DNA from 3 places in the Streptomyces sp. NPDC050416 genome. Region 1 is predicted to be linked to each of the others. Evidence: riboswitches for the same ligand, from Rfam matches in the RefSeq annotation. Region 1 holds a riboswitch; each other region holds the start of a gene.
What was found. Region 1 has a riboswitch for cobalamin ahead of ACIBL4_RS16340 (cobalamin biosynthesis protein). Riboswitches for the same ligand answer to the same signal wherever they lie in the genome.
Positions count from the first base shown of each region.

Region 2: another riboswitch for cobalamin. It lies ahead of ACIBL4_RS30035 (ABC transporter substrate-binding protein); the one in region 1 lies ahead of ACIBL4_RS16340 (cobalamin biosynthesis protein).
Region 3: another riboswitch for cobalamin. It lies ahead of ACIBL4_RS18135 (energy-coupling factor ABC transporter permease); the one in region 1 lies ahead of ACIBL4_RS16340 (cobalamin biosynthesis protein).

Region 1 is NZ_JBITII010000004.1:669,914-675,985, reverse strand. It holds gene ACIBL4_RS16360 (alpha/beta hydrolase) at 1-276, opposite strand, end outside; gene ACIBL4_RS16355 (class II aldolase/adducin family protein) at 1,019-1,729, opposite strand; gene ACIBL4_RS16350 (anion permease) at 1,945-3,198, shown strand; gene ACIBL4_RS16345 (hypothetical protein) at 3,233-3,454, shown strand; cobalamin riboswitch at 3,582-3,716, shown strand; gene ACIBL4_RS16340 (cobalamin biosynthesis protein) at 3,815-4,756, shown strand; gene ACIBL4_RS16335 (cobyric acid synthase) at 4,753-6,072, shown strand, end outside.
Region 2 is NZ_JBITII010000011.1:83,478-89,549, reverse strand. It holds gene ACIBL4_RS30045 (ABC transporter ATP-binding protein) at 1-732, opposite strand, end outside; gene ACIBL4_RS30040 (FecCD family ABC transporter permease) at 729-1,742, opposite strand; gene ACIBL4_RS30035 (ABC transporter substrate-binding protein) at 1,739-2,755, opposite strand; cobalamin riboswitch at 2,824-3,014, opposite strand; gene ACIBL4_RS30030 (CoA-binding protein) at 3,096-3,524, shown strand; gene ACIBL4_RS30025 (APC family permease) at 3,659-5,299, shown strand; gene ACIBL4_RS30020 (hypothetical protein) at 5,313-6,072, opposite strand, start outside.
Region 3 is NZ_JBITII010000005.1:320,035-326,106, forward strand. It holds gene ACIBL4_RS18125 (MDR family MFS transporter) at 1-1,210, shown strand, start outside; gene ACIBL4_RS18130 (serine/threonine-protein kinase) at 1,535-2,998, shown strand; cobalamin riboswitch at 3,067-3,274, shown strand; gene ACIBL4_RS18135 (energy-coupling factor ABC transporter permease) at 3,304-4,005, shown strand; gene ACIBL4_RS18140 (energy-coupling factor ABC transporter substrate-binding protein) at 4,002-4,376, shown strand; gene cbiQ (cobalt ECF transporter T component CbiQ) at 4,382-5,131, shown strand; gene ACIBL4_RS18150 (energy-coupling factor ABC transporter ATP-binding protein) at 5,128-6,000, shown strand; gene ACIBL4_RS18155 (amidinotransferase) at 6,020-6,072, opposite strand, start outside.

The DNA.
Region 1 (6,072 bases):
GGTGTCCGAGGCGCCGGCCAGGACGGGCCCGACGACCGCGTGGGAACCGTCGCCTGACAGGCCGTAGCGGCCGGGCCGCAGGGCGGCCAGGTCCCGGGTGAGGCTGATCTGCCCCGCGGCGGTGCCGTGCACGGTGAGCCGGGGCTCGGTGGGCAGGGGCCTGCCAGGAGGCGCCTTGAGCGCGGCGTCACTGGCGAGCCGCCCGGCGGCCACGGCGGCCGCACCGGCTCCGATCACGGCGGTGACGGCAGCGGCCGTCGCTTTGACAGTGCGCACGGCTCCAGTGTCCTGGCGGACCGGGCGACGGACCAGTGGGCGGCAGCGGCGGGGTGATGGGCGCGGTGGGGCCGGGCGGGAGGGCATAGGGGTGGTCGGCTGGGTGCGGCTGCCTCCCGGGGGGACGGGTGGGCGGCGGAGGGGTGGGCGGCGCCCGGAGCGCAGGGCGCCGGCGGGCGACGGTGTGACGGCCGTGCCCGGGGCCAAGGGCGTCCGTGTCGGCGGCGGGGCGGCTGAGCTGGGGGTGGGGCGAGGGCGTGCGTGGTCTTCGTGCGCACAGAACGGCGGCGCGGGCAGCGCACGGCGTACTGGGCGCCCTCGGGAGACGCTGGGGCAGCGGCGTGACCGAGGCGCCCGGAGGGCAGGGCGAACTCAGCCCGCGCATGTGCCCTCGTACGCACAGAACGGCGGCGCGGGCAGCGCACGGCGTACTGGGCGCCCTCGGGAGACGCTGGGGCAGCGGCGTGACCGAGGCGCCCGGAGGGCAGGGCGAACTCAGCCCGCGCATGTGCCCTCGTACGCACAGAACGGCGGCGCGGGCAGCGCACGGCCGGACGGCCCCCAGGAGAGCCGCGAGAGTTGGCGGCGTCGGCGGCGCACCGGTGGCATACCCGGCCGGTGGGCCGAGGCGGCCGGAGCAGGACGGGGCATCCGGCAGACGCGTCGGCCCGGGGCGGCAGGCCGGACCCGTCGGCCCGGGGCATTCGGGCAAGCCCGGCAGTACCGGGCGTCCGGGCGGACGTCAGCCGCGTTGCCCGTAGCCCCGCAGTTGTTCCTGGACCTCCGCCAGCTGCTCCTGCGACAGCAGGCTCGGGGACAGGCCCGGGACCGATGTGGCGGTCAGCCACAGGCGGCACATCCATTCCAGCTGGGCCGTGCGGTCGTAGGCCTGGTCCAGGGACGCGCCGTGGGTGACGGTGCCGTGGTTCTGGAGGAGGCAGCCGGAGCGGTCGGCGAGGGCGCGGAGCATGTTCTCGGCCAGCTCGGCGGTGCCGTACGTGGCGTACGGGGCGACCCGGACGGGTCCGCCGAGCGCGGCGGCCATGTAGTGGATCAGCGGCAGCTCGCTCACGAGCGTCGAGACGGCCGTCGCGTGCACGGCGTGGGTGTGGACGACGGCACGGGCGCCGGTCGTGCGGTAGACCGCGAGGTGCATGGGCAGCTCGCTGGTCGGGACGAGGGTGCCGAGGACCTGCCGGCCGTCGAGGCCGACGCCCGTCACGTCGTCCGGCTGCAGCCGGTCGTAGGGGACGCCCGAGGGCGTGACCAGGACCGTGTCCCCGACGCGCACCGAGACGTTCCCGGACGTGCCGACGACGAGCCCGTCGGAGACGGTCCGGCGGGCGGTCGTGACGAGTTCCTCCCAGGCGCCCGCCTCCTCGGGGCGCACGCCTCTGCGCCGCGACTCCCCCACGTCCCGCACGTCCCGCCCGTCGCCTCGCTGCTCAGCCATGCGGCGATCCTGCCAGGCGGGCCCTCAACGCGCCGCAGGGCGGGTCCGCTTCAGGCCGGAAGCCGTGTATACGAAAAGGTGCATACCACCCCGCCCCCACGGCGGAACCCTAAACCTCGATTGCGGACACCCATGCGCCCCCCTCAGTTCATCTTCCGTTCACTCGGGTTACCTACGTTCGACGAGCCAATGACCTCGAACGATTGCCTGGGTAAATGGAAAGCTTCTCGCTGATCCTCGCGATTGTGGTGGTAACCGCACTCGCGTTCGATTTCACGAACGGTTTCCACGACACGGCGAACGCGATGGCCACGACCATTTCCACGGGCGCCATGCGGCCCAAGGTCGCCGTCGCCATGTCCGCCGTCCTCAACCTGGTCGGCGCCTTCCTGTCGGTGGAAGTCGCCAACACGATCTCCAAGGGTCTCGTCGACGAGACCGGCATCCGTCCCGAGGTCATCTTCGCCGCCCTGGTCGGCGCGATCCTCTGGAACCTGCTGACCTGGCTGGTCGGCTTGCCGTCGAGCTCCTCGCACGCCCTGATGGGCGGCCTGATCGGCGCCACGATCGCCTCGGCGGGCGTCGGCGCTGTCCACGGCGACGTGCTGGTCACCAAGGTGCTGATCCCGGCGATCGCCGCCCCGCTGGTCGCGGGCATCGCGGCGATGCTCGCGACCCGGCTGACGTACTCCCTCGGCAAGAAGGCCGACGGCAAGGCCTCCGAGAAGGGCTACCGGGCCGGCCAGATCGCCTCCGCGGGCCTCGTCTCGCTGGCCCACGGCACGAACGACGCCCAGAAGACGATGGGTGTCATCACCCTCGCCCTGGTCGCCGGCGGCGCCGTCGCCCCCGACTCCGACCCGCCCACCTGGGTCATCCTCTCGGCGGGTCTCGCCATCGCGCTCGGCACGTACCTCGGTGGCTGGCGCATCATCCGCACCATGGGCAAGGGCCTGACGGACCTCCAGCCGCAGCAGGGCTTCGCCGCCCAGACCAGCGCGGCCACGGTCATCCTGGCCTCCTCGCACATCGGCTTCTCCCTCTCCACCACCCACTCCGTCTCCGGCTCGGTGATGGGCGCGGGGCTCGGCCGCAAGGGCGGTGTCGTCCGCTGGTCGACGGCGACGCGGATGTTCGTCGCGTGGGGCCTGACGCTGCCGGCGGCGGCCTTGGTGGGCGCGCTCGCCGAGTACGTCACCGGCTTCGGCAGCTGGGGCACCGCGGTGGTGGCCGTCTTCCTCGTCGCCTCCAGCGCGGCGATCTGGAAGCTCTCGCGGCGTGAGGTCGTCGACCACACCAACGTCAACGACGCCGACGCGGCGGAGCCGGCCGGTGTGGTGACCGCGGCGATGGCCGCGGTGACGCCGCCGCCGGCCGGCACGGTGACGGAGGCGACGGAGGACCCGTTGCCGTCGTTCCCGGCCCAGGCCGCCGCCGAGCGGACGCCCTCGACGACCACCACGGTCTGACCCCGCCGACCGGTAACAAGGAAGAGTCTCCGATATGAAGATCGACTGGGCGGCCCTCGGTTCCGTCTTCGGCGTCAGCCTCGTGGTCACCGTGGCCCTCGTGGGCCTGTTCACCCTCGGCATCACCGGCCTGTCCCGCCGCGAGCGGGCGGTGGCCGCCGGCGGCTCCGCGGGACTTGCCGTGACGGGCGCGTACGCGTGCTTCGCGGCGTGTGCGGCGGCCGTGGGCTATGGGATCTATCTGATCGTGGCCTGACCACGGTCACTTCCGCCGGGCGGTTCGGGACTTCGGTTCTGTGCCGCCCGGTTGTCGTGTGCGGGGGGCGGTGTGGGCTTCTGCACACTCTCCCCTCGCAGGTCAACGGCAAGTTGACGGCTGAACCCGGCCGTGGTGGACTGCCGGGGCCATCAACGGCGGCAGGAGAGGAAGCCGGTGGAAGTCCGGCGCGGTCCCGCCACTGTCACCGGGGTAGCAATCCCCGGGAGCCAGGAACTCTCACCGCCGGTCTAGTCGAACCAGGGCGTGGACACCCTGAGTGAGGACATATCGCCATGCGCGGCTGCCGATCGAGGTTCATTACCCCACCCCTGCCCGCCCCCGCGGCCGGCTGAGCCCATGGGTGCCGGTCGCGTCTTCGCGTACGGCGCCGCCGCCGGTCTGATCGGTGACCTGCTGCTCGGCGATCCCCGCCGGGGGCATCCGGTCGCCGTGTTCGGGCGGGCCGCGGGCGCCGTGGAACGGATGTTGTGGCGGGACCACCGGGGGTGGGGCGCGCTGCACACCGTGGTGTGCGCCGGAGGAGCCCTCGCGCTCGGGGGCGTCGCCGCGCGCGCCGTGCGGAACTTCCCTGTCGCCTCCGTGGCACTGACCGGTGCCGCCACCTGGGCCGTGGTCGGGGGGACTTCGCTCGCGCGGGAGGCACGGGCCATCGGGCGTGCCCTGGAGGCGGGGGACGTCGACGGCGCCCGGGCGCGGCTGCCGCATCTGTGCGGGCGGGATCCGCAGGCGCTCGACGCCGACGGGATCGCCCGGGCCGTGGTCGAGTCCGTCGCCGAGAACACCTCCGACGCGGTCGTGGGGGCACTGGTGTGGGGGGCCGTCGGCGGTGTGCCGGGGCTCCTCGGGTTCCGGGCCGTCAACACCCTCGACGCCATGGTCGGGCACAAGTCGGCCCGGTACCGGCGCTACGGGTGGGCCTCCGCGCGGCTGGACGATCTCGCGGGCTGGCCTGGGGCCCGGCTGACCGCCGTGCTCGCGGCCCTGGCAGGAGACGATCCCCGGGGAGCGGTGCGCGCCTGGCGTGCCGACGCCGACCGGCATCCGAGCCCCAACGCCGGGCCCGTGGAGGCCTCGTTCGCGGGGGCGCTCGGGGTGCGGCTGGGTGGGACCCTGGCGTACGGCGGGCGCGTCGAGCACCGGCCCGTGCTCAACAGGGCCGGGCGCGCCGTCGCCACCCGGGACATCGAACGGGCCGTACGGCTGTCCAGGCGTGTCGGCTGGCTCGCGCTCGGCGTCTGTGCCGCCGCGCGCCGCATCGCGAAAGGGCGTACGTCATGACGGGCGGTGGGCTTCTGGTCGCCGGCACCACGTCCGACGCAGGCAAGAGCGTCGTGACCGCCGGGATCTGCCGGTGGCTGGTGCGGCAGGGCGTCAAGGTCGCGCCCTTCAAGGCGCAGAACATGTCCCTCAACTCCTTCGTGACCAAGGAGGGCGCCGAGATCGGCCGGGCGCAGGCCATGCAGGCGCAGGCCTGCCGCGTCGAGCCGACGGCGCTGATGAACCCGGTGCTGCTCAAGCCCGGCGGCGAGAGCAGCAGCCAGGTCGTGCTGCTGGGCAAGCCGGTCGGGGAGCTCAGCGCACGCGGGTACCACGGCGGACGGCAGCAGAAGCTGCTCGGAACCGTGCTGGACTGCCTGGAGCAGTTGCGGGGCACGTATGACGCGGTGATCTGTGAGGGGGCGGGCAGTCCGGCCGAGATCAATCTGCGGCGGACGGACATCGTCAACATGGGGATCGCCCGCAACGCCGGGCTCCCTGTGCTCGTCGTCGGCGACATCGACCGGGGCGGTGTCTTCGCCTCGTTCTTCGGGACCGTGGCGCTGCTGTCGCGCGAGGACCAGGAGTGCGTCGCCGGGTTCCTCGTGAACAAGTTCCGGGGGGACGTCTCCCTGCTGGAGCCGGGGCTCGACATGTTGCAGGGCCTCACCGGGCGGCGTACGTACGGTGTCCTGCCCTTCCGGCACGGGCTGGGGATCGACGAGGAGGACGGGCTGCGCGTCTCCCTGCGGGGGACGGTCCGGGAGTCCGTCGTCGCCCCGCCGGTCGGCGAGGACGTGCTGCGCGTCGCCGTGTGCGCCGTTCCGCTCATGTCCAACTTCACGGACGTGGACGCGCTGGCCGCCGAACCGGGTGTCGTGGTGCGGTTCGTGGACCGGCCGGAGGAACTCGCCGACGCCGACCTCGTCATCGTGCCCGGGACCCGGGGGACCGTCCGTGCGCTGGAGTGGCTGCGGGAGCGGGGGCTCGCCGAGGCCCTGGTCCGCAGGGCCGCCGAGCAGCGGCCCGTCCTCGGGATCTGCGGCGGCTTCCAGATCCTCGGCGAGCACATCGAGGACGACGTGGAGAGCCGCCGGGGGCATGTCGAGGGGCTCGGGGTCCTGCCCGTGCGGGTGCGGTTCGCCCGCGAGAAGACCCTCACGCGGCCGGAGGGCGAGGCCCTCGGGGAGCGCGTGGAGGGCTACGAGATCCATCACGGGGTCGCCGACGTCACCGGAGGGGACGCGTTCATCTCTGATGACCATGGACACAGCCTGGACGGCTGCCGGGTCGGCCAGACCTGGGGCACGCACTGGCACGGCTCGCTGGAGTCGGAC
Region 2 (6,072 bases), on a different contig from region 1:
TACGCCGTACACCTCGGCGATGAGTTCCTCGGTCAGGACATCGCCGGGAGGGCCACCCGCCACGACCCGCCCGGCGCTCAGGACGACGACCTCGTCGCAGTACATCGCCGCGAGGTTGAGGTCGTGCAGGGCGACGACGGTGGTGACCGGGAGGCCGGTGACCAGGGCGAGCAGGTCGAGCTGGTGGTGGATGTCGAGGTGGTTCGTCGGCTCGTCCAGGAGGAGTTCGCGGGGTTCCTGGGCGAGCGCGCGGGCGATCTGCACCCGCTGGCGTTCGCCGCCCGAGAGGGTGTGCCAGGGCTGGTCGGCGCGGTCGGCGAGGCCGGCGTGCTCCAGGGCCTCGCGCACGGCCCGTTCGTCGTCCACCGAGCCGGGCGTCCAGGCACGGCGGTGCGGCACGCGGCCCAGCCGTACGACGTCCACCACCGTCAACTCGACCTGTGTGTCGGCCTGCTGCTCGACCACGGCGATGCGGCGGGCGACGGTGCGGCGGGGCAGGTCGCCCAGCGGCGTGCCGTCGAGGGTGACGACTCCGGCGGTCGGCGTGAGCAGCCCCGCCAGCAGCCGCAGCAGCGTGGACTTGCCGGAGCCGTTCGGGCCGAGGACTCCGACGGTGGAGCCGGTCTCGGGCGCGAGGACGACACCGTCGAGGAGGAGACGCCCGTCGGCACGGCGACCGACCCGGTCGGCCCGCAGCCCGGCACCGCTCTTCGCCGCGCCCGCCCCGCTCACCGCACCCTCCGCGTCCGGTACAGCACCACCACGAACGCCGGCACCCCGATCAGCGACGTCACGACTCCCACCGGCACCTCCTGAGGATCCAGCACCGTACGGGCGAGCGTGTCCACCCACACCAGGAACACCGCTCCGGCGAGGGCCGTGACCGGAAGCAGCCGGGCGTGCCCGGGACCGGCCAGGGCCCGCGCGGCGTGCGGCAGGACCAGTCCGACGAAGCCGATCGCCCCGGCCGAGCTGACCAGCGCGGCCGTGAGCAGGGCCGTGACGCACAGCAGCACCAGGCGGGTGCGGGCCACGGACACCCCGAGCGCTGCCGCCGCGTCCTGCCCGAAGGCGAAGGCGTCGAGGGTACGGGCGTACGACAGGCACACCACCAACGCCACGGCCAGGACGGCCAGGCACAGCCACACGTCGGTCCAGCCCGCCCCGCCGAGCGAGCCGAGGAGCCAGAACAGCACGCCCCGGGTCGTCTCGGCGTCGGCGGCCGTCATCACGACGAACGAGGTGAGCGCGGAGAAGAGCTGCATGGCGGCGACGCCCGCGAGGACGACCCGGTCGGTGGTGCCGCCGAGGGTGTGGCTGAGCAGCAGCACCAGCGCGAAGGACACCAGGGCGCCGAGGAAAGCTCCCGCGGGCACCGAGACGGCGCCGCCGCCCACGCCCAGGACGACGACCACGACCGCGCCGGTGGAGGCGCCGGAGGACACCCCGAGCACGAACGGGTCGGCGAGCGGGTTGCGCAGCAGCGACTGCATCACCGCCCCGCAGACGGCCAGTCCGGCCCCGCACACGGCCGCGAGCAGGGTGCGCGGCAGCCGCAGCTGCCAGACGATGCCGTCGCGGATCGGCGTCAGGTCCGAGCTGCCGAGCCCGAGGTGGGCCGCGACGGCGGACCAGACGTCCGCGATCCGGATGTCGGCCGGGCCGACGGTGATGGCCAGGGCAAGGGAGGCGGCCAGCAGCAGGACCCCCGCGGCACCGAACCCGAGCCCGCGGACGGTCACTTCACGAGCCCGAAGTCGCGCAGTTTGGCGGCGACCTGTTCCACGCCCTCGACCGTGCGGATGGTCGGGTTCATGGCCTGCCCGCTGAGCAGCACGTACCGCTTGTGCCTGACCGCGTCCATGTTCCTGGTGACCGGGTTGGACTCCAGGAAGGCGATCTTCTTCGCGGCCGACTCGGCGGTCTGCGACGTGCGGGTGAGGTCGCCGATGACGAGGACGTCGGGGTCGCGTTCGGCGACCGTCTCCCAGTTGATCTGGGGCCACTCCTCGTGCGTGTCGTCGAAGACGTTCTTCACGCCGAGGGCCCGGGTGATGATGCCGGGCGCTCCGCAACAGCCCGCCATGTAGGGCGACTCGGAGTTGGCGAACCAGTACAGGAGCGTGACGTCGGAGGCGTGGACGTCCCGCGTGGCCTTCGCCATGCGCCGCTGGAGGGAGGCCACGAGCTTGTCGCCCCGTTCCGGCACCCCGAACACGGTGGCCAGGTCGCGCACTTCGCCGTAGACGGTGTCGATGCCCAGCGCCTTGTCGCGCGCGCCGTCCCCGTCGCCGGAGTTGTCCTTGCCGGCGCAGTCCGACGGGGAGACGTACGTGGGTACGCCGAGCTTCTCGAACTGCTCGCGGGTGGCGACGCCGCCCCGGCCGAGGGTGGAGACGAAGGACGCCGCGACGAAGTCGGGGCCGGTGTCCAGGACCCGTTCGAAGGACGGGTTGTCGTCGGCGATGCGCGGCACCTTCGCGTTGGCCTTCGCCAGCCCCTTCATCACGGGGTCGGTCCAGGTGGCGGTACCCGCGAGACGGTCGGCGAGGCCGAGCGAGAGCAGGATCTCGGTGGTGCCCTGGTTGAGGGAGACGGCGTGCTTCGGCGGGGCCTCGACGCGCACCTCGTGGCCGCAGTTGTCGAGCGTGACCGCGGCTTTCGTCGTGGTGGCCGGCGGGTCGCCGCAGCCGGCCAGGAGCAGGGAGCCGGCCGCGAGCAGGACGGCGGCACGGGCGGGTGGGGCGAGGGGCACGGAAACCAGTCCTCAGTCGTCGAGGGCTCGATCGCGGAGCCCGGTCGTACGGTGCTCCCCCGCCGCGTACGGCCGCGGGGGCCGCCAGCAGGTCTTCGGACTCGGGTTCGTCCGGTGCGGAGCGCCTTCCCGGACGTCACACGCGCCGTCCAGTGGCCGAGGCCCCGCCCGTCCCCCTCACCGCTGCGCGTCAGTTCCGGATTCGCACCGGATTCCCTGACCCACGTACATGGGTTCGACTGGCCTCGGCAAGCTATCACGCAGGGCGCGGGGGAATCACCGGGCACCGTACGCCGTTGTAGGGACAACAGTTCTTCCGCGACTCTCCAGGAGGCCACCGGTGTACGGCGACGAGGCAACGGTCCGCAGGATCCTCACCGAGCTCGGCGACACCTGGGCCGTGGTGGGCCTGTCGTCGAACCAGCGGCGCGCGGCCTACGGCGTGGCCGAGGTGCTCCAGCGCTACGGCAAGCGCGTCGTGCCCGTGCATCCGAAGGCGGAGACGGTGCACGGCGAGCAGGGGTACGCCAGTCTCACGGACATCCCCTTCGACGTGGACGTCGTGGACGTGTTCGTGAACAGCGACCTCGCCGGAGCGGTGGCGGACGAGGCGGTCGCGAAGGGCGCGAAGGCGGTGTGGTTCCAGCTCGGCGTCATCGACGAGGCGGCGTACGACCGGACCCGTGCCGCGGGCCTGGAGATGGTGATGGACCGCTGCCCGGCGATCGAGATCCCACGACTTCCTCATCACCGCGTACAGAATTCCTGAAGCGCTTTCCAGGAAATGCCCGCGCCCGGTCAAGGCTGCACAACGCGCCTTCTGCCGCCGGTTGACCGATTCCTAATCTGAGGCCTCTTGCTCGCAGAACTCACCGAGTTCTTTTATGAGAGGCCCCTTGATTCATGGTGAGCGTCGACCAGGCAGCAGCGGGGGTAAAAGGGGGTCCGGGCGGACTGCGCCGGGACGTCGGACTGATCGGGCTCATGTGGGCGTCGGTCGGTTCCATCATCGGCTCCGGGTGGCTGTACGGAGCCGAGAAGGCGGTCGTGGCGGCCGGCCCCGCGGCGATCCTGTCGTGGCTGATCGGCGCGGTAGGGATCGTGCTGCTGGCCCTGGTGCACGCGGAACTCGGCGGCATGTTCCCGGTCGCGGGCGGCACGGCGCGGTATCCGCACTACGCGTTCGGCGGACTGGCCGGCATGTCCTTCGGCTGGTTCTCCTGGCTCCAGGCGGCGACCGTGGCACCGATCGAGGTCGAGGCCATGATCGGCTACGCCGGGCACTGGCACTGGGCGCAGGGCTTCCAGCACGCCAAGGACGGGACGCTGACGACGAGCGGGTTCGTCGTCGCCGTGGTCCTCATGGCCGTGTTCGTCGTGATCAACTTCCTCGGTGTGCGGCTCCTGGCGCACACCAACAGCGCCGCCACCTGGTGGAAGGTGGCCGTGCCGCTGGCCGCGATCTTCATCATCGCGGCGGGCAACTTCCACCCGGGCAACTTCACCGAGCACGGCTTCGCCCCGTTCGGCGCCCACGGCGTGCTGAGCGCCGTCAGCTCCAGCGGCATCATCTTCGCCCTGCTGGGCTTCGAGCAGGCGATCCAGCTGGCGGGCGAGAGCCGCGACCCGGCCCGTGACCTGCCCCGCGCGACGCTCGGCTCGGTCGCCATCGGAGCCGGGATCTACGTCCTGCTCCAGATCGTCTTCATCGCCGCCCTGCCACTGGCCTCCTTCGCGCACGGCTGGACCAAGCTCGACTACCCCGGTATCAGCGGCCCTTGGGCGGGACTGGCCACCCTGCTGGGGCTGGGCTGGCTGAGCGTGGTGCTCTACCTGGACGCGGTCGTCTCCCCGGGCGGCACCGGCCTGATCTACACCACCGCCACCTCCCGCGTCTCCTACGGTCTGGCCCGCAACGGCTACGCGCCGAAGATCTTCACGCGCACCGACGCGCGGGGCGTGCCGTGGTTCGGGCTGATCATCTCCTTCGTGACCGGCGTGGTCTGCTTCCTGCCGTTCCCGAGCTGGCAGCAGCTGGTCGGCTTCATCACCTCGGCGAGCGTGCTGATGTACGCGGGCGCCCCGCTGGCGTACGGCGTCTTCGCCGACCGGCTGCCGCACCGCGAGCGGCCCTACCGGCTGCCCGGCGGGAACGTCGTCTCCCCGCTGTCGTTCGTCGTGGCCAACCTCATCATCTACTGGTCGACCTGGGACACCCTGTGGCGGCTCGGTGTGGCCATCGTCCTCGGCTACGTCCTGCTCGGCGGATACGCCTGGTACGCCACCCGCAAGGGCCTGCCCGACGCGCCCCGGCTCGACTGGCGGCCCGCGCAGTGGCTGCCGGTCTACCTGCTGGGCATGGGCGTCATCTCCTGGCAGGGCGGCTTCGGCGGCCAGGGACACATCGGACTGTGGTGGGACATCGCGGTCATCACGGTGTTCTCCCTGGCGATCTACTACTGGGCCCGGGCGTCGGCGTCCCGGCCGGAGGAGATCGAGCGGAGCATCGGGGAGGTGGCCGTCACCGAGGCACCCGCACACTGACCGCCCGACCCGGTCAGTCGCCGAGGGCCGTACGGACACCGTCGATCGACGGCACGTCCGTGCGGCCCCGCGCCGACACGCAGGCCACGGCACGCCGCAGGGCCCGGTGGAGCAGCAGCGGAGCGTCCGGTCCCAGGGCGTCGAGGAGCGGGACGACGGCGTTCTCCAGCATCGCCGTCACCATGGCCCAGGCCTCCGCGGTCCGGTCGTACAGCAGCCGCAGCGCGGTCCCGGGAGACCTGCCGAGGAGGATGGCGAACAGCTCGCGCAGCGCTTCGTCGCGCTCCACGCGTTCCCAGGGATCGGCGGAGAGGGCGAGCGTCCGCTCCAGCAGGTCCTCCGCGTCGACCAGGCCGGCCGTGGCCGGGGACCGGGCCAGTTGCAGCAACGTCACCACGTGCTGGGCGGGTTCGGCCCGCTCCGCCGCGGCCATGACGTCGGCACACAGCGCGGCCACGGCCGGATGGGCCGCACCGTGGATCTCGGCCGAGCGGGCCACCAGTGCCGCCGCGGCCGGAAGCCTCGGCGAGTCCAGCAGCGGCCGCACCCGTGCGGCGCCGGCCTCCGGGCCGAGGAGAGCCATGTCCACGTAGGCCGCGTAGAGCTCGTCCTCCAGGACCGGCGGGGACTCGACGGCCGGGGGCGCGCCGGACGCGGTCGCGAGGCGCTCGTTGACGAGGGCCGGGGCGAGCAGCACACCGGTGAGCAGCGGCCCGTGGACGTCCAGGGGCATCCGGAGCAGGGAGCGGTGCGTGTGGGCGAACGGCGGGTAG
Region 3 (6,072 bases), on a different contig from region 1:
ACTGTCCCCTCTGCTGCGGCTGCTGATCGTCACCCAGCTCGCCTTCAACGTCGGTTTCTTCGCCGTGCTGCCGTTCCTCGCCGAGCACCTCGGCACCGCGATCGGCATGGCGGGCTGGCTGGTCGGCTTCGTGCTCGGGCTGCGCACCTTCAGCCAGCAGGGCCTGTTCGTGGTCGGCGGCGCGCTCGTCGACCGTTACGGCGTACGCCCGGTCGTGCTGGCCGGCTGCGTCCTGCGGGTCGCCGGGTTCGCGTGGCTCGGGTACGCGCAGGCGAGCTGGGCCGTGATCGGGGCGGTTCTGGTGATCGGCTTCGCCGCCGCGCTGTTCTCCCCCGCCGTGGAGTCCGAGGTCGCCCGGCAGGCGGTGGCCTGGGAGGAGGCGGGACACGGCTCACGCACCCGTCTACTGGCCCTGTTCAGCGTGGCCGGCCAGGCCGGGGCCTTCGTCGGACCGCTGCTCGGCGCGCTGCTGCTCGCCGTCGACTTCCGCACCGCGTGCCTCGCGGGCGCCGCGGTGTTCGTGCTCGTCCTCGCCGGGCACGTGTGGCTGATGCCGCAGCACATCCCCGGCAGGGTCCGGAACCGGGACAAGGGCGGGGCTCGCGCGCTGCTGCGCAACCGCCGCTTCCTGGCGCTGTGCTGCGCGTACGGCACGTACCTGCTCGCCTACAACCAGCTGTATCTCGCCCTGCCCGACGAGGTGCAGCGCGCGGCGGGCTCCCAGGCGCCGCTGTCCTGGCTGTTCGCCCTGTCCTCGGTGCTGGTGGTGTTCGCCCAGATGCCCGTGACCCGCTGGGCGGGCGACCGGCTCGACCTGCGCCGCTCCATGACCGCCGGGCTGCTGCTGATCGCGTCGGGTTTCGCGGTGGTGGCCGCGGCGCGCCCCGCGGGCTGGACGGGTACGGCCGGGCTGCTGCCGGCGGCGGGTTTCGTCGTGCTGCTCACGGTGGGGCAGATGCTGGTCGTGCCCGCCGCCCGCGCCTGGGTGCCCGACCTCGCCGAGGAGGGCCGGATCGGCCTCTACATGGGTGCGCTGTCGTCCGTCTCGGGCCTGATCGTCCTCGCGGGCAGCGCGGCCACCGGCTCCCTCCTCGACGCGGGCCTCCCGGCCGCCGTGCCCTGGCTGCTCCTCGCGGCCGTACCCGCCCTGGCGGTGGCACTGCTGCCGCGCCGCGAGAAGCGGCCGCGGGGGGCGGCAGCGGCGGCCTGACGACAGGCGCGTGCGCAGGGAAGCGAGGGAGGAGAGGGGAGGAGAGGGGAGGAGAGGGAAGGGACAGCGGCGGCGCGGCCGGCGTACGGAGGCACGGGGGACGGTGTCGGCAACCACACGCGCCGCGCCGTCACCCCAGGCGGGATGCTGCTGCGCTCCCCGGTTTCCGGGACCGTGCCGTCCCACGACACCGCACCGGGGAACGGTGGTCACGCGGCGCCAGTATCCTGGGTCGGCTGCGGCACCCACCAATCAACCCCCGCTCCGACGCGGGGAGTTGCGGGCTGCGGCGAGGACCTTCCCACGAGCATAGGACGAGGACGAGTGCTGCTAGCGGGCCGCTACCGGCTGGACGTTGAGATCGGGCGCGGCGGAATGGGAGAGGTCTGGCGTGCGTACGACGAGACGCTCGCCAGAGCGGTGGCCGTCAAGCTGCTGCTGCCTCAGGACACCGATGCCACGGCGGCCTCCCGGTTCCGTCTGGAGGCGCAGACGGCCGGGCGTCTCAACCACCCCAACGTGGTCGGGGTCCTGGACTTCGGCGAGTACGACAACCGGCTGTACCTGGTAATGGAGCTGGTCGAGGGCGACAGCCTCGCCCGGGTGCTGTCCGCCTCCGGCGCGCTCCCCGCCGAGCAGGTGGCCCGACTCGCCGCGCAGGCCGCCGCCGGACTCGCCGCCGCGCACCAGCAGGGCATCGTGCACCGGGACGTCAAACCCGCCAACCTCCTGCTGGACGCGGGCGGCACCCTCAAGATCGGCGACTTCGGCATCGCGCGTTTCCTCGACGACCCGGGCGCCGCGCTCACCGCCACCGGCCAGATCGTCGGTACCGGCCTCTACCTCGCGCCCGAACGGGCCCTGGGCCGGCCCGCGGGTCCCGCCTCCGACATGTACTCCCTGGGGTGCGTGCTCTACCAGCTCCTCAGCGGCCGCCCGCCCTTCCAGGCGGACACCGCCGTCGCGCTCCTGCACCAGCATCTCGACAACGCCCCCGTACCGCCCCGGGAACTCGGTGTCGCCGGTCTGCCGCCGGCCTTCGAGAGCTACCTCCTCGCCCTGCTCGCCAAGCAGCCCGAGGACCGGCCCACGGCGCAGCAGGCTGCCGAGTGGTTCGCCGGCGGCGCCTGGCGGGGGCTGCCCGAGCCGCTGCCGGAGGCGGTGTCGCCGGGGTCTGCCTCCGGCAGCGGGCCTTACGCGGCGTCCCCGGGGCCGGCCGCCGCGACCGGGCCGTACCCGGCGTCCCCGGGGCCGTCCTCCGGGCCGGGACCGTATGCGGCGGCCGGCACCGGCGCCCCGACCGCGCACGCGCTGCCCACGGGGTCCCGCACCGCCCCGGGCGGGCGTTCCCGTCGCGCCGCGCCCCGAGACGGTCTCGGCAACCACCGGAGAACGGCCGCGGCGGTGGCCGCGGCGGCCGTCTTCCTCGCCGCGATGCTCGCCGGCATGCAGTGGTTCTCGCCCGACGACACCGCGACGGAGGGCACGGAACCCGACGCGTCCCCGTCCGCGAGCAGCCCGGCCGCCCCCTCGCCCGGCGACTCCGCCGACTCACCTGGTTCCGCACCGGCGGCCGCCACGACTCCGGCCGCCGGCACAGTGGCCGATGTCACCCCCTCCCCCAAGGCACCCGACGCCCCGACCCTCGCCGAACCGACGCCCGGCCCCACCAGCCCGACTCCGGAGGTGAGCGGCAGCCCGCCGGAGAAGGCCGACAAGCCCCGGCAGGAACAGCCTCCGGGGTCCGGGGAGAAAGGGGAGGACGAGGGCGACGAGGGTGACGACTGAGCCCTCCCGCGCCGGTGTGCGAGCGGTCGCCCCTTCACGCGCCCCCTCGCGCGCCCCCTCGGCTGGCTTGTCATGGCCCTTATCTCGGCATTACTGTCACCACGCCTTGGTGAACGGGAAATCCGGTGTGATGCCGGTGCGGCCCTCGCCACTGTGATCGGGAAGTCCGGCTCCGGCCCTGACGGGCAGCCACTGGGTCCTCAGGGACCCGGGAAGGCGGAGTACGGGCGGTGGGACCCGTGAGCCAGGAGACCGGCCAAGGCGCGTCAACCATCCACGAGGTGCTGGAGAGGGTCCGCTGAGCCATGCACATTGCCGAGGGTTTCCTTCCTCCGGCGCACGCCGTCGCCTGGGGCGTCGCGTCCGCGCCGTTCGTCCTCCACGGAGTCCGGTCGCTCACCCGTGAGGTGCGCGAGCACCCCGAGAGCACCCTGCTCCTCGGCGCCTCCGGCGCCTTCACGTTCGTCCTGTCCGCGCTGAAACTGCCGTCCGTCACCGGCAGTTGCTCCCATCCCACCGGCACGGGCCTGGGGGCCATCCTGTTCCGGCCGCCCGCCATGGCGGTGCTGGGCACCATCACCCTGCTCTTCCAGGCGCTGCTGCTCGCGCACGGCGGTCTGACCACGCTCGGCGCCAACGTCTTCTCCATGGCGATCGCCGGCCCCTGGGCGGGCTACGCGGTGTACCGGCTGCTGCGCCGCTACGGCGTGCCGCTGATGGTCGCCGTGTTCTCCGCCGCGTTCGTCGCCGACCTGTCCACCTACTGCGTCACGAGCGTGCAGCTGGCGCTCGCGTTCCCCGACCCGGGCAGCGGGTTCCTGGGCGCGCTCGGCAAGTTCGGCTCCATCTTCGCCGTCACCCAGATCCCGCTCGCGGTGAGCGAGGGACTGCTGACGGTGCTCGTGATGCGGCTGCTGGTGCAGTCCAGCAAGGGCGAACTGACCCGGCTGGGTGTGCTCCTCGCCGACAAGCAGTCCCGCAGCGAGACCCAGGAGGTGGCCCGATGAGCAGGAACACCAAGATCAATCTCGTGCTGCTGCTCGCCGTGGCCGCGCTCGCCGTGCTGCCGCTCGCGCTCGGCCTCGGCGACCACAAGAAGGAGCCGTTCACGGGCGCCGACGGCGAGGCGGAGACGGCGATCACCGAGATCGAGCCGGACTACAAGCCCTGGTTCTCGCCCCTGTACGAACCGCCGTCCGGTGAGATCGAGTCGGCGCTGTTCTCCCTCCAGGCGGCCCTCGGCTCAGGTGTCCTCGCCTACTACTTCGGACTGCGCCGGGGCAGGCGGCAGGGTGAGCGGCGGGCGCTGGAGCGGGAGCGGGACCCCGGGAACCCGGCGGACGGTACCGCCGAGGAGTCCACGGCCGAAGGGGCCTGAGCCGCGTGCTGCCGATCGACGCGGCGGCGCACAGCAGTCGCTGGCGCCACCGCCATCCCGTGGACAAGGCCGTGCTCGGGCTGGGTCTGACCCTCCTGGCGATCTCGCTGCCGCCCTGGCCGGGCGCGGCTCTGGTGCTGCTGACCGCCCTGGTGGTGCTGCTGGGTCCGGCGGGCGTGCCCTGGCTCCGGCTGTGGCGGGCCTACCGGGTGCCGCTGGGCTTCTGCGTGACCGGCGCGCTGACGCTCCTCGTTCAGGTCGGCGGGCCGGGCGGCTTCGTCTCCCTCGCCGGTGACGGGCCGGTCCGGGCCGGGGAGTTGCTGCTGCGCACCTCGGCGGCCTCCCTGGGGGTGCTGCTGTTCGCGTTCACCACTCCCATGTCCGACCTGCTGCCGCGGCTGGTCCGGGCCGGAGTGCCCGCGCCGGTCGTCGACGTGGCGCTCGTGACGTACCGGATGAGCTTCCTGCTGCTGGACTCCGTGCGCCGCGTCCGTGACGCGCAGGCCGCCCGGCTCGGGCACACCACGCGGGCCGCCGCCTGGCGGTCCCTGGGCGGTCTCGGCGCCACCGCGTTCGTCCGGGCCTTCGACCGGGCGGTCCGCCTCCAGGCCGGTCTCGCCGGGCGCGGCTACGACGGCACCCTGCGCGTCCTGGTGCCCGAGGCCCGTGTCTCCGTCCGCTTCACGGCCGCCAGTTGCGTGCTCCTCGCGGCGCTGGCCGTCCTCACCTTCGTACTGGAAAGGTCGCTGACATGAGCGAGCCCGCCCTCGTCGCCCTGCGGGGCGCGTCCTTCGCCTACGAGGACGGCCCGGCCGTGCTCAGCGGCCTCGACTTCGAGATCCGCGAGGGGCGCGCGCTCGCGCTGCTCGGCCGCAACGGCAGCGGCAAGACCACGCTGATGCGGCTCCTCAGCGGCGGACTGCGGCCCCGCGAGGGCCGGTTGACGGTCGACGGGCAGCCGGTGACGTACGACCGCAAGGGCCTGACCAGGCTGCGGACGACCGTCCAGCTGGTGGTGCAGGACCCGGACGACCAGCTCTTCGCGGCGTCCGTCGAGCAGGACGTGTCGTTCGGGCCGCTGAACCTGGGCCTGGACGACGCGGACGTGCGGGCGCGGGTGGCGGAGGCGCTCGCCGCCCTGGACATCACCGCCCTGGCCGACCGGCCCACCCATCTGCTCTCCTACGGGCAGCGCAAGCGCACCGCCATCGCGGGCGCGGTCGCCATGCGGCCCCGTGTCCTCATCCTCGACGAGCCGACGGCCGGGCTCGACCCCGACGGCCAGGAACGGCTCCTCACCACGCTCGACGGTCTCCGTGGGGCCGGCACCACGGTGGTGATGGCCACCCACGACGTCGACCTCGCGCTGCGCTGGGCCGACGACGCGGCGCTCCTCACCCCGTCCGGAGTCCGCACCGGGCCCGCTCCCGTGGCACTGGCCCGTCCCGACCTTCTCCGGGAGGCGGGCCTGCGACTGCCGTGGGGAGCCGCCGCGACGGAACTCCTCCGGGCGCAGGGGTGGCTGACGGGCACGGAGCCGGGGCCGCGGACGCCTGCGGAACTCGCCGCCCTCGCGGCCGGGCGGCTGGGCGCGCCTGGAGTCCGAGGGGCGCGCGGAGGCTGAGGGCGCCCGGAGGCCTCCGTCAGTCGAAGTAGGACTCGAGTGAGCCGCGGCGCCGGATGTCGAGCGTCGCGC